Regions from separate parts of the Rhodococcus sp. AZ1 genome, predicted to be linked through region 2. Evidence: predicted binding sites of a transcription regulator. Region 2 holds the regulator's gene; the other holds the start of a gene.
The links. Region 2 encodes LexA, which represses DNA repair genes until DNA is damaged. Its sites were predicted from a motif close to CGAACANNTGTTCG; they were not measured.
Positions count from the first base shown of each region.

Region 1: ACY48E_RS02120 (HNH endonuclease signature motif containing protein) is a predicted target of LexA. The motif match lies at 2,159-2,172, and genes of this name have one in related genera.

Region 1 covers NZ_JBUEQF010000001.1:464,032-469,767, reverse strand. The annotation lists gene ACY48E_RS02130 (MBL fold metallo-hydrolase) at 1-222, opposite strand, end outside; gene ACY48E_RS02125 (potassium channel family protein) at 233-2,032, opposite strand; gene ACY48E_RS02120 (HNH endonuclease signature motif containing protein) at 2,232-3,587, shown strand; gene ACY48E_RS02115 (LLM class flavin-dependent oxidoreductase) at 3,708-4,883, shown strand; gene ACY48E_RS02110 (SfnB family sulfur acquisition oxidoreductase) at 4,880-5,736, shown strand, end outside.
Region 2 covers NZ_JBUEQF010000004.1:298,967-304,702, forward strand. The annotation lists gene hrpA (ATP-dependent RNA helicase HrpA) at 1-523, shown strand, start outside; gene nrdR (transcriptional regulator NrdR) at 504-968, opposite strand; gene ACY48E_RS07460 (hypothetical protein) at 1,045-1,401, opposite strand; gene lexA (transcriptional repressor LexA) at 1,634-2,377, shown strand; gene ACY48E_RS07470 (acyl-CoA dehydrogenase family protein) at 2,451-3,593, opposite strand; gene ACY48E_RS07475 (putative PEP-binding protein) at 3,741-5,471, opposite strand; gene ACY48E_RS07480 (DeoR/GlpR family DNA-binding transcription regulator) at 5,690-5,736, shown strand, end outside.

The sequences.
Region 1 (5,736 bases), on a different contig from region 2:
GAGCGAGGGCGGGCAGTACACCGTCAGGTCGGCTCGACGATCGAGCGCCGCGGCGATGCGGGCCGGATCGACGTGGTCGAAGTGTTCATGGGTGATCAGGACCGCGTCGGCCGTCTCGATCAGGTCTGCCGCATTGGCGGTGAAGGCGCCCGGATCGACCACGATCCGCACGTCGTCGGCGACGACCTCGACACACGCATGACCGTACTTCGTGATCTGCATGGCCCTGAGGCTAGTCGGCGCTCGCCCCGCTCACGTGGTGACGGTTCACGTGGTGACGGTCGGAGCTCGTTGCGCTGAATCGGTCGGTGCGCAGCACTGCCAGCAATTCCTCGTAGGGACCGACGATGTAGGCCTGGTCGCCGGCGGCGAAGCTCGTCCCCCGGCGCGGCGGATGCTCGATCTCGGTGGTGCCGGCTCGGCCGATCGCGATGACGCGGGTGTTGGCGGACAACTCGTGCATCGCGGTGCCGTCCAGACCCCCACCCGGGGCGACGGACAGCCGTCCGACCATGAACGACTGGGTGCGCACCGAGAAGGTACCGAGAACCTCGAGACCGAGTGCGGCACCGATGAACCAGGGCGCGGCCAGTTCCTCGGTCGAGCGGACGAATCGGAACCCGAACCGCCGCGCCACGGCGTCGCCGAGCGAGCGGTCGAACATCCGCAGCACCACGGGCACCCCGGCATGTGTGGCGGTGGGTGCCCATCTGTAACCGAGCAGGCTCCGCACGGCAATGCCCGTCTCGATGTTGACCATGTCGTCGCTGGTGAGAATTGCTACGGCCGAAGCACTTTCGACGCGGGCGTCGAGCAGGGTCTCGGCAACGGTGGCGTCGCCGAACACCACCGGTATTCCCGCGCGTGCGGCTGCACCGACGAATCGGCCGTCGGGCGAGCGCTCGATCACCACGACCTGCCGGCCGCGTGCGATCAGCTCCGTGGCGACGCGGATGCCGAAGGCGCCCAGCCCGATCACCACCACGTGACCGGTCAGGAATCGGGCGGCGCGTCTACCGGCCGTGGTCGACAGGCGTCGGCTGATGAGCAGCTCGGCGAGGAACGCCATGAGCAGCGCGGTGGTGGTGACGCCCGCGAACATGAGGAAGATCGAGAACACCCGCAGCCACGGTTCCTGATCACTGAAGGTGAAGTCGCCGTATCCCACCGTCGCAATGGTCTCGGTGCTGAAGTACACCGCGTCGAGCACACTCATCCCCGGCTTCTCGTAACTGACGGCGAGCACGGTGGACGAGCCCACCATGAGCAGCAGCAGCACCAGGAGCATCCGGAAGAAGTTCGGGTTCGTATCGGCCGTGAAGCCACGCACGGCCGCGCGCACTCGCTGCAGGACGTTCGGCCCGGACGCGCCCGAGCCGACGGTCTCGCTCGCGAGGGTCACCCCCGCTCGGTCGAAGTCGTCGGCGGTGCCGATCAGAGTCGCCACCTCTCCGATCGAGACGGCGTGATCGCGTCCGGGGCAGGGCACCACGGCGTCGTCGGATGCGACGGCAACGGGCGCGAGATCGCCGAACAGCTGCCTCAGTGTCGCGGCTCGATCCACCTCGAGTCGAGCGGCGACGAATGTCGTTCCGGCGATGTCGATGTCGTGCCGAGTGATCCCGAGGCAGGCCTCCACCACCGACGGCGCGGCGAGGTCCGCGATGTCGAGCACACCGCCGCGGTCGTCCTGCTCGTTCATCGCACCGCCGACGGTCGTATTGCTCAGCTGCGCAACGACTGTCACGTCGGCACGCAATTCACGGGCGAGGACGGCAGTCTCGAGATTCCACAGTTCGCGGTCCTCGACGCAGATCACCGCGATCGCCGTCGACAGCCCCGCGGCCGTGAGGGCCTCGGAGATACTGATGCCGGCGAGCAGATGCGGGATCCCCCAGCGAGTCGCGGCAGCGGTGAGGCGGGCGTCGGGTTCTCGGCCGATCACCACCACGCGCTCACCGAAGCCGACCAGTTGCTCGATGATGCGCATCCCGATCCCGGCGGCGCCGCAGACGATCACGTGGCCGGTCATCTCGGCGTCGACCATCGCATCCTCCCTCACAGCCCCGTGCCGAATGCTCGGACTGTACGACGAATCGGCTCGTCCCGCCGGGTGTGTGGGCCGGGGGAAGTCCTTGTCGGTGGGATGGTGCATTATCGAACGTATGAGCGAATTCGGGGGTTCGGAGCGGGCGGGTCCGGTTGCGTGGCCGGGGTCGAGGTGGCCGCAGATGTCCACAGTGGAGTTGGGGGTGGAGCCCGCCACGGACACCTCGACCGCGATGGTGCTGGCGTTGCGTCATGCCACGGCAGGGCAGTCGTACCTCGAATGGGTGCGGCTCGACCTGGCGGTGCGGCTGCTCGCGACCATGAGGGCCGCGGAGCCCGCGTCGGGGTGCACGCCGGATACCGACGATCGTCGACGGTTCGACACACACACTCGGTGCGCTGCGGCGATCGCGACCACACACAACCTCACCCAGGCGGCTGCCGAGCAGTTGCTCGACACCGCGATCGCAGTCGAGACCCGCTTGCCCACGGTCGGGCTGTGCCTTCGCGACGGGCTGATCGGTGCGCGTGAGCTGAGGGTGATCGTCGAGCGCACCGATCTGATCATCGGCCCGGACCAGCAGAGGGCGGTCGACGTGGAGATCGCGGCGCTGCTGCGACGGCGGGGCACGTGGTCGATTCCACGGCTACGCGATGCGGTCGACGCGGTGGTGGCGCGGACCGATCCGGACGCCGTTCGACGGCGTGAACGGGCAGCACGCGACGGGCGAGACTTCTTCCTCGATCCCCGCCCCGACGGGATGGCGCAGGTCTCGGCAACGCTGGTCGCGGAGGATGCCATCACGGTGTCCGGTCATGTCGAGGAACTCGCGAACAAGGTGTGCTCGAACGATCCGCGCACGGTGGGTGCCCGGCGCACCGATGACCCCGGCCACCTCGACGGGTTCGGCACCCTCTCCGCCGCACATATCCGCGAGCTGGCCCGGCGCGTGGACACCGAGGCCGTGCGCGTGCGGATCCGTCCCATCGTGGGCGGACGAGAGTTGCCCAGCACAGGGGCCGATCCCTACCGTCCGTCGACGGCCCTGGACACGGTGGTGCGGATGCGCGATCTCTACTGCACCGTGCCAGGCTGTACTCGTCGAGCGTGGGTGTGCGATCTCGACCATGTGGACGAGTTCGACCACGAGCGGCCCGATCTCGTCGGCGTCACCTCACTCGAGGGTCTGGCACTGAAGTGTCGTTTCCACCACAACTGGAAAACCTTCACCGACGTGATCGACGACCAGTCGACGAGCGGGGACGGTCGGATGGTGCGCAGCCTGGTGGTCGAGGGGGTGGAGGTGCCCGGACCGGCGTTCACCGGGGAGGATCTCTTTCCCGAGATTGCGGACGTGAGATTCGGTCCGCCACCCGAACTCGAGCCCACCCGTCGGGACGAACCGACGCGCCGCCGCACCCGCGTGGCAGCCAAGCACGCACGCCGCCGAGCCGAACGAGCGGCCAACCGTCGCGACCGCGATAACCGGGAGGTGAGCCGGCTGAACCAGGAGGCGAACGACCCGCCACCGTTCTGAGTCGGGCAGCTCCACCGGCGAACCGAGCACTTCCGATCACCGTGACCGGAAGGGTGCCGGCACGCGCCGGGCGAACCTACTCTGGTGTGGTTGTTTGCTCGCACCGATCCCGGAGGTCCCATGTCCCTGGCACTGCACTGGTTCCTGCCCACCTACGGCGACAGTCGGTGGATCGTCGGTGGCGGCCACGGCAGCCGGGTCGGGTCGGCAGGTGGGGATCGGCGCGCCACCATCGGCTACCTCTCGTCCATCGGGCGGGCGGCGGAGGACTTCGGGTTCACCGGTGTGCTCACCCCGGCGGGCGCGTGGTGCCAGGACGCGTGGTTGACGACGGCGATGGTGGCGCGCGAGACCGAGCGCATCGCGTTCCTCATCGCGTTCCGTCCGGGGCTGATCAGCCCCACCCTGGCCGCGCAGATGGCCACCACCTTCAGCACCCACGCACCGGGTCGACTACTGCTGAACGTGGTCACCGGCGGTGAGGCCCATGAGCAGCGCCAGTACGGCGACCACCTGGACAAGGAGCAGCGTTACGCACGCACCGACGAGTTCCTCGAGGTGGTTCGTGGACTGTGGCGCGGGGAGACGGTCACCCACACCGGCGCCCACATCCAGGTCGAGGACGCCTCGCTGCCGTTCGTTCCGGACCCAATCCCGCCTCTGTACTTCGGTGGCTCGTCGCCCGCCGCCGGGCCGGTGGCGGCGCGCCATTGCGACGTCTACCTCACCTGGGGTGAGCCGGTGGAGGCCGTCGCCAAGAAGATCGAGTGGATTCGCGGGTTGGCGGCCGAACAGGGGCGCACCCTGCGCTTCGGTATTCGCCTGCACGTGATCGCGCGCGACACCAGCGAGGCCGCGTGGGCGCAGGCGAGCGGACTGGTCGAGGCGCTCGGCGAGGAGACCGTCGCCACCGCCCAGAGAAACCTCGCGCGCAGTGAGTCCACCGGGCAGCGGAACATGCTGGCGCTGCACGAGGAGAACCGTCGCAACGGATCCTGGAAGGACGCCCGTTCGCTGGAGATCAGCCCGAACCTGTGGGCCGGTGTCGGGCTGGTGCGCGGCGGCGCGGGCACGGCCCTCGTCGGCAGCCACACCGAGGTAGCCGATCGGATGGCCGAGTACGCGGCGGTGGGGATCGACGAGTTCGTCCTGTCCGGGTACCCGCATCTCGAGGAGCTGTTCTGGTTCGGCGAGGGTGTGGTTCCGGTGCTGCGCGAGCGCGGGCTCTTCGACGGTGCGGGCGTGAGCGCCCCGAGCAACGGGCACGTCCCGTTCCTGCCCGCGGCGGCGCGGTGACCGATCCGATCACCCTCGCCCGGCAGTTCGCCGTACGCTTCGCCGAGACCGCCCCCGATCGCGACGCCGAGCGTCGACTGCCCCGCGCCGAGCTCGACGAGCTCAGCGCCGCCGGTCTTCTCGCAGTCTCGGTCCCCGAGGAGTTCGGCGGGCAGGGTGTGAACGTCTCGACGATCGCCGAGGTGTTCCTCGCCCTCGCGGAGGGCGATGCCAGCCTGGCGCAGATCCCGCAGAGTCACTTCACGTTCCTCGAGGCGTTGCGACTGCAGGGGACGACCGAGCAGCAGAAGGCGATCTACACCGAGGTGCTCGGCGGTGCCCGTGTGGCCAACGCACAGAGCGAGCGCGGCACCCCGACGATCGCCGTCGACCACACCACGCTGACACCGACCGACGACGGCGGGTACGTGCTGCGCGGCACCAAGTTCTACTGCACCGGCGCCCTGGTCGCGCACTGGCTGGTGGTGCGCGCGGTGCTCGGTGACGTGAACGCGTCGCCGCAGCACAAGGTGGTCGTCTTCCTCCCGGCCGACACCGACGGCGTAAGCATCGAGGACGACTGGGACGCACTCGGCCAGCGCACCACCGCCAGTGGAACCGTGCGCCTGACCGACGTCCGCGTCGAGGCCTCCGCGGTGGTCGACTTCTCCCCGATCTTCGACGGCCCCAGCACCTACGGTGCGCGAGCGCAGCTGATGCACGCCGCGATCGACGCCGGTATCGCCCGCGGGGCCGTGCGCGCGGCCCGGCAGGCGCTGGCCACCGCGCGCCCCCACTTCGAGGCGGGCGTGGACAGCGCTGCCGACGACGCCCTGCTGATCCAGCAGTTCGGTGACATCGAGATCGCTGTCCG
Region 2 (5,736 bases):
CGCCGCAGGCGGTCCGGTATCGACGCCGCAGGATTTCCAGGCCCTGGCGAGCACCGCACGCGCTCAGGTTCCGAGCCGCACCGCAGCCCTGCTCGCCCTGGTGGAACCTGTACTGGCCGAAGCGACACGTGTTCGGTCAGCGCTCGACGAGTGCGCCGGCGAGGCGGCCGACGACGTTCGCGAGCAGCTCGATTCGCTGGTGTTCGACGGATTCGTCTTCGACAGCGGAGCGGACGCCCTGCAACAGATTCCGCGGTACCTGCGCGGTGCCGTCGACCGACTGGCGGCACTGCCGGGTAGCGCCGACCGCGACAGGGCCGGTATGGCCGTCCTCGACCGGGTGTACGCCGACTACGACGCCCTGATTCGCGCCCTACCCCCGGCTCGAACCGGAGCACCGGACGTGCGAGCTGTGTTCTGGATGATCGAAGAACTTCGGGTGAGCCTGTTCGCTCAGAAACTCGGTACGGCCTATCCGGTGTCGGAGAAACGCGTCCGGAAGGCTATCGCCGATCTGCGTTGACCCGATGCGATCGAAGATCGTCGATCTCGTTCTCGAAATCGGCGATGCTGCTGAACGACCGGTACACCGACGCGAAACGAAGATAAGCCACCTCGTCGAGATCCCTCAGAGGCCCCAGGATCGCCAACCCCACCTCGTTGCTGGGTACCTCCGCCGATCCAGAGGCGCGGACCGTGTCCTCCACCTGTTGCGCCAGCAGCACCAGAGCATCGTTGTCCACGTCGCGACCCTGGCACGCCCGACGGACGCCCTTGATCACCTTCTCCCGACTGAACGGCTCGGTGACTCCACTGCGCTTGACCACCGAGAGCACTGCCGTCTCCACCGTGGTGAAACGCCGGGAACAGTTCGGGCACGAGCGACGCCGCCGAATGGCCTGCCCCTCGTCCGCCTCCCGGGAATCGACGACACGCGAGTCCGGATGACGACAGAACGGGCAATGCATGAGACCCCACTTCTCGTACCGGACGGCGGCGCCGGAGCGCATCCCGACAGTACCCGGTGGGGTGTGGGTGACACAGTCAGCGCACACCGTCGACCACGGAGATCGGTGCCGTCGGTGCCGGCTGATCCGCAGCCCGCAGGTTCGCCAGGGCAACGAGACCGAGCGAGAGCGCGGCCGTCACCAGCGCGATCCCGCACAGCTTGCCGAACCCGATCTCGCGGCGCTCGGCGTGGGACGAGCGGGGTGTCGGCGCAACACGTCCGTAATCGAACGGTGCGACGTCGGGCCGGGTGCCCCCGCGCCGAGCCGGCCTACGGGCCAGGTGCCGGCCGTCGGTGTCGAACGAGCCGGCGGTGTCGAACGAGCCGGCGGTGTCGAACGAGCCGTGGTAGCTGTCCCGACCGACGGTCTGGAGAACTGAAGTCCGTGCCATCGCAATCACTCCCTGGTCGCTGGGTCCGGCCCCTGGCCGGAACATCGATCACGCGTTCGAAGGAACGCATGTTCGATTTGTAGCACGCCCCACCGACAAAGTTCTCGAGAACACGCGACACGCTTCGAACAGATGTTTGATCGAACTGGTGTTTCCGTCTAAGTTCGTGTCAGACGGCACACCGAGCGCCACCGATCATCAGGTCCAACGACATGCCAGGAGGTCTTACGAGATGAAGGACGACAGCTCGTCCACTGCGAGGGGAAGCGGGTCCAAGGCTCCCGCGGCCGCCGCACCCGTCACCCTCACCACGCCACCCGCCGACGACGCCACCGCCGGTCTGACCACCCGGCAGCGGAAAGTACTCGAGGTCATCCACGCGTCCGTCCGGGAGCGGGGCTACCCGCCGAGCATCCGAGAGATCGGCGACGCGGTGGGATTGACGTCGACGTCCTCGGTCGCCCACCAGCTGCGCACTCTCGAGAAGAAGGGGTTCCTGCGCCGCGACGCCAACCGACCGCGAGCGGTCGACGTCCGGGGCCTCGACGACCCGGCGCTGGAGAACGCCGACGCCGAGTCCGATGCCGCGGGCGCGCTGCCCACACCGACATTCGTACCCGTTCTCGGTCGCATCGCCGCCGGCGGGCCGATCCTTGCCGAGCAGGCTGTCGAAGATGTCTTCCCTCTCCCCCGCGAGCTGGTGGGATCCGGCTCGCTGTTCCTGCTCAAGGTCGTCGGTGAGTCGATGATCGACGCCGCGATCTGCGACGGCGACTGGGTGGTGGTGCGGCAGCAGAGCGTGGCCAACAACGGCGACATCGTCGCCGCGATGATCGACGGCGAAGCCACGGTGAAGACGTTCAAGAAGAGCAAGGGCGAGGTGTGGCTGATGCCGCACAACCCCCTCTTCGATCCGATCCCCGGGAACAACGCGGCGATCCTCGGCAAGGTTGTCACCGTCATCCGCAAGATCTGACACGAGGTCGGAGAAAAGCGCAACGCCGGTCGCCCCTCAGGGGTGACCGGCGTTGCGCTGTTGCTGATGCGGGTCAGAGGTTGAGGCCGCGCCCGATGATCTCCTTCATGATCTCGGTGGTGCCGCCGTAGATCGTCTGGATTCGCGAGTCCATGAACGCCTTCGCGATCGGGTACTCCTTCATGTAGCCGTAGCCGCCGTGCAGCTGCAGGCACCGGTCGATCAGGCGCACCTGAAGCTCCGAGGTCCACCACTTGGCCATCGCGGCTTCCTGCACGGTCAGCTTGTTCTCGTTGAGCAGCTCGATGTACTTGTCGACCATGATGCGCACCGCGGTGGTCTCGGTGGCGAGCTCGGCCAGCACGAACCGGGTGTTCTGGAAGTGGCCGATCGGCTTGCCGAACGCCTTGCGGTCGCGGCAGTACTGGATGGTCTGCTCGAGAACGGTCTCCATGGCTGTCGCCGCGACGACGGCGATCGACAGACGCTCCTGAGGCAGGTTCTGCATGAGGTAGATGAACCCCATGCCCTCCTGGCCGATCAGGTTTGCGGCGGGGACGCGGACGTCGGTGAAGCTGAGCTCGGCGGTGTCCTGTGCCTTCATGCCGATCTTGTCGAGGTTGCGTCCGCGCTCGAAGCCCGGCATCCCGCGCTCGACACCGAAGAGCGAGAAGCCCTGCGCGCCCTTCTCCGGATCGGTGCAGGCCACGACCACCACGAGGTCGGCGTTGATGCCGTTGGTGATGAACGTCTTGGAGCCGTTGAGCACCCAGTCGTCGCCGTCCTTGACCGCGCGGGTCTTGATGCCCTGCAGGTCACTGCCGGTTCCGGGCTCGGTCATCGCGATGGCGGTGATGATCTCACCGGAGCAGAAGCCCGGCAGCCACCGTGCCTTCTGCTCGTCGTTGAGCAGCTCGGTCAGGTAGGGAGCAACCACGTCGTTCTGCAACGTGAAACCGAGGCCGCTGTAGCCGGCCCTGGTGTTCTCCTCGGTGACGATGCAGTTGTAGCGGAAGTCCTTGATCCCGCCGCCGCCGTACTGCTCGTCGACGTCCATGGCCAGAAAGCCCTGCTTACCCGCTTCGACCCACACACCGCGGTCGACGATGTTCTGCTCTTCCCACTGCGCGTGGAACGGTGCCACGTGCTGGTCGAGGAACTTCTTGTAGGACTCCCGGAACAGGTCGTGCTCGGGTTCGAAGATCGTGCGTTCCATCGGTTCTCCCTGGATGTGTTGTCACGGTTGTCGCAGGTCGCGTAAGTCGAAACCTGTGTGCGGCCACGACGAATGAACTCGTGGTACCAGCGTAGAAGACGAACCCCTGGTTCGGGCGTGACCGCGACGAGCACAATTCGTGACCGATCAACCCCGCGCGGCCCCGTCGAGCACGTCCCGGGCGGCGCGGCGAGCGTCCTCGGGTCCCGAAGTCGCCGAGACCGCCTCTGCCGCGCGACGACATGCGTCGAGTGTGACCGATCCCAGAGCGGCACCGACACCGGCGACGGCAGCGGAGGCGGCCGAGAGGGACGTGACGCCGAAACCCACGAGCACGCAGGCCAGGAGCGGGTCGGCCGCGGCCTCACCACAGACACCCACCGGCTTACCCACCCGTGCGCCGGCTTCGGCAGCGCGCGCCACCAGCGCGAGCACTGCGGGCTGCCAGGGGTCGGTCAGGCCGGCAAGGTCTGCGGACATGCGATCGGCCGCCATCGTGTACTGAGTGAGGTCGTTGGTCCCGATCGACAGGAAGTCGACGTGCTCGAGAATCCGGTCGGCCTGCAGCGCCGCGGCAGGGACCTCGATCATCACGCCGGGCTCGAGTCCGCGAGCGCGGACGTCCGCCGCGAACTCCCTGGCCTCGGCAGCCGTTGCGATCATCGGCGCCATGACCTTGGGTGCGGTGCCGGTGGCGCGGGCCGCGTCGGCAACAGCGTCGAGCTGGCGCAGCAGGATGCCACGATCGCGGTGCGCGATGCGGATGCCACGTACACCGAGTGCCGGGTTTGCCTCATCGGCGTGGTGGGCGAACCGCAGCGGCTTGTCCGACCCCGCATCGAGGGTGCGGATGATCACTTTCCGACCGGCGAATGCCTCGAGGACCTGCCCGTAGATCTCGCTCTGTTCGGCCACGGTCGGTTCGACGTCGCGGTCGAGAAAACTCAACTCGGTGCGGAAGAGCCCGACGCCGGCGGCCTCCGTGGTGGCGGCCGCACGCGCTCCCGCCCCGTCCTGGACGTTCGCCAGAATGTCGACCGGATGCCCGTCGGCAGTTCGGCCGGGACCTCGCCACTGCGCCACCAGTTCGGCGGCCGTGCGCGATCGGGCGACCGCGGCATCTGCGCGGTCGCGATCGGGCTCGATCTCGATGTCCCCGGTAGCGCCGTCGAGCAGGACCCGAGTGCCCACGGCAACGTCGTCGAGGCCCGCGACGGCGACCACACACGCGATACCGAGTTGGCGAGCGATGATCGCCGTATGGCTGGTCGGACCGCCCAGAGTGGTGGCCAGGCCCACGACCAGCGCCGGATCCAATCCGGCCGTATCGGCCGGTGCCAGGTCGTCCGCGAGGAGGATCGACGGTGAGGTGGGAACGGGCACACCGGGTTCGGGTAGTCCGAGCACCTCGGCCAGAACCCGATCACGAATATCGAACAGGTCGGTGACCCGCTCGGCCATACGGCCCCCGAGCTTGGTCAACATCGCCGCCATGGACTCGATGGCGGAGACCGCGGCGGACGTGGCGGGCACACCCGCCCGCACCTTCTTGGTGGCCGGCGCGAGCCACCCCCGATCGGTCGCCATCGATGCGTTCGCGGCCAACACCTCCGACGCCGAACCGGTGGCCAGAGCGGCCCGCTGCTCGAGACTTCTCGCGACAGCGGCGGCCGCGGCGGCGAGTCGGTCCGCCTCCTCCTCGCGCTCGTCGTCGGGCACCGTCCGCGTGTCGGTGGGCGGAGTGGGTCGCGATGCCGGGCGAATCACCGGTCCGTAGGCGACCCCGGGGACCACCGGCGTCCCGCGAAGAACCGCGGTGCCTCCCGGCTCCTGCGCTCCGGCGGACCCCGCGTCGGCAACCGTGACCGACCCCGTCATCGCTCTCCTCCACCGCTGCACGTCATCGCTCTCCTCCATCGCTGCGCGTCATTGCATTCCTCCTGCACCGATCGGCGCACTCGCATCGCCGAGTCACATCATGACCACCCGGCGAATATGTGATGTAGATTACGCCAAACCCTTGACATGTCAACAGACACGGGCGTAAAACAACACGAACCAACAATCCGATAGGCGAGCACTCAGAGGGGGTCACGATGTACGCCCAGGAACGCCAGCAAGCGATCGCGTCCCTCATCTCCCA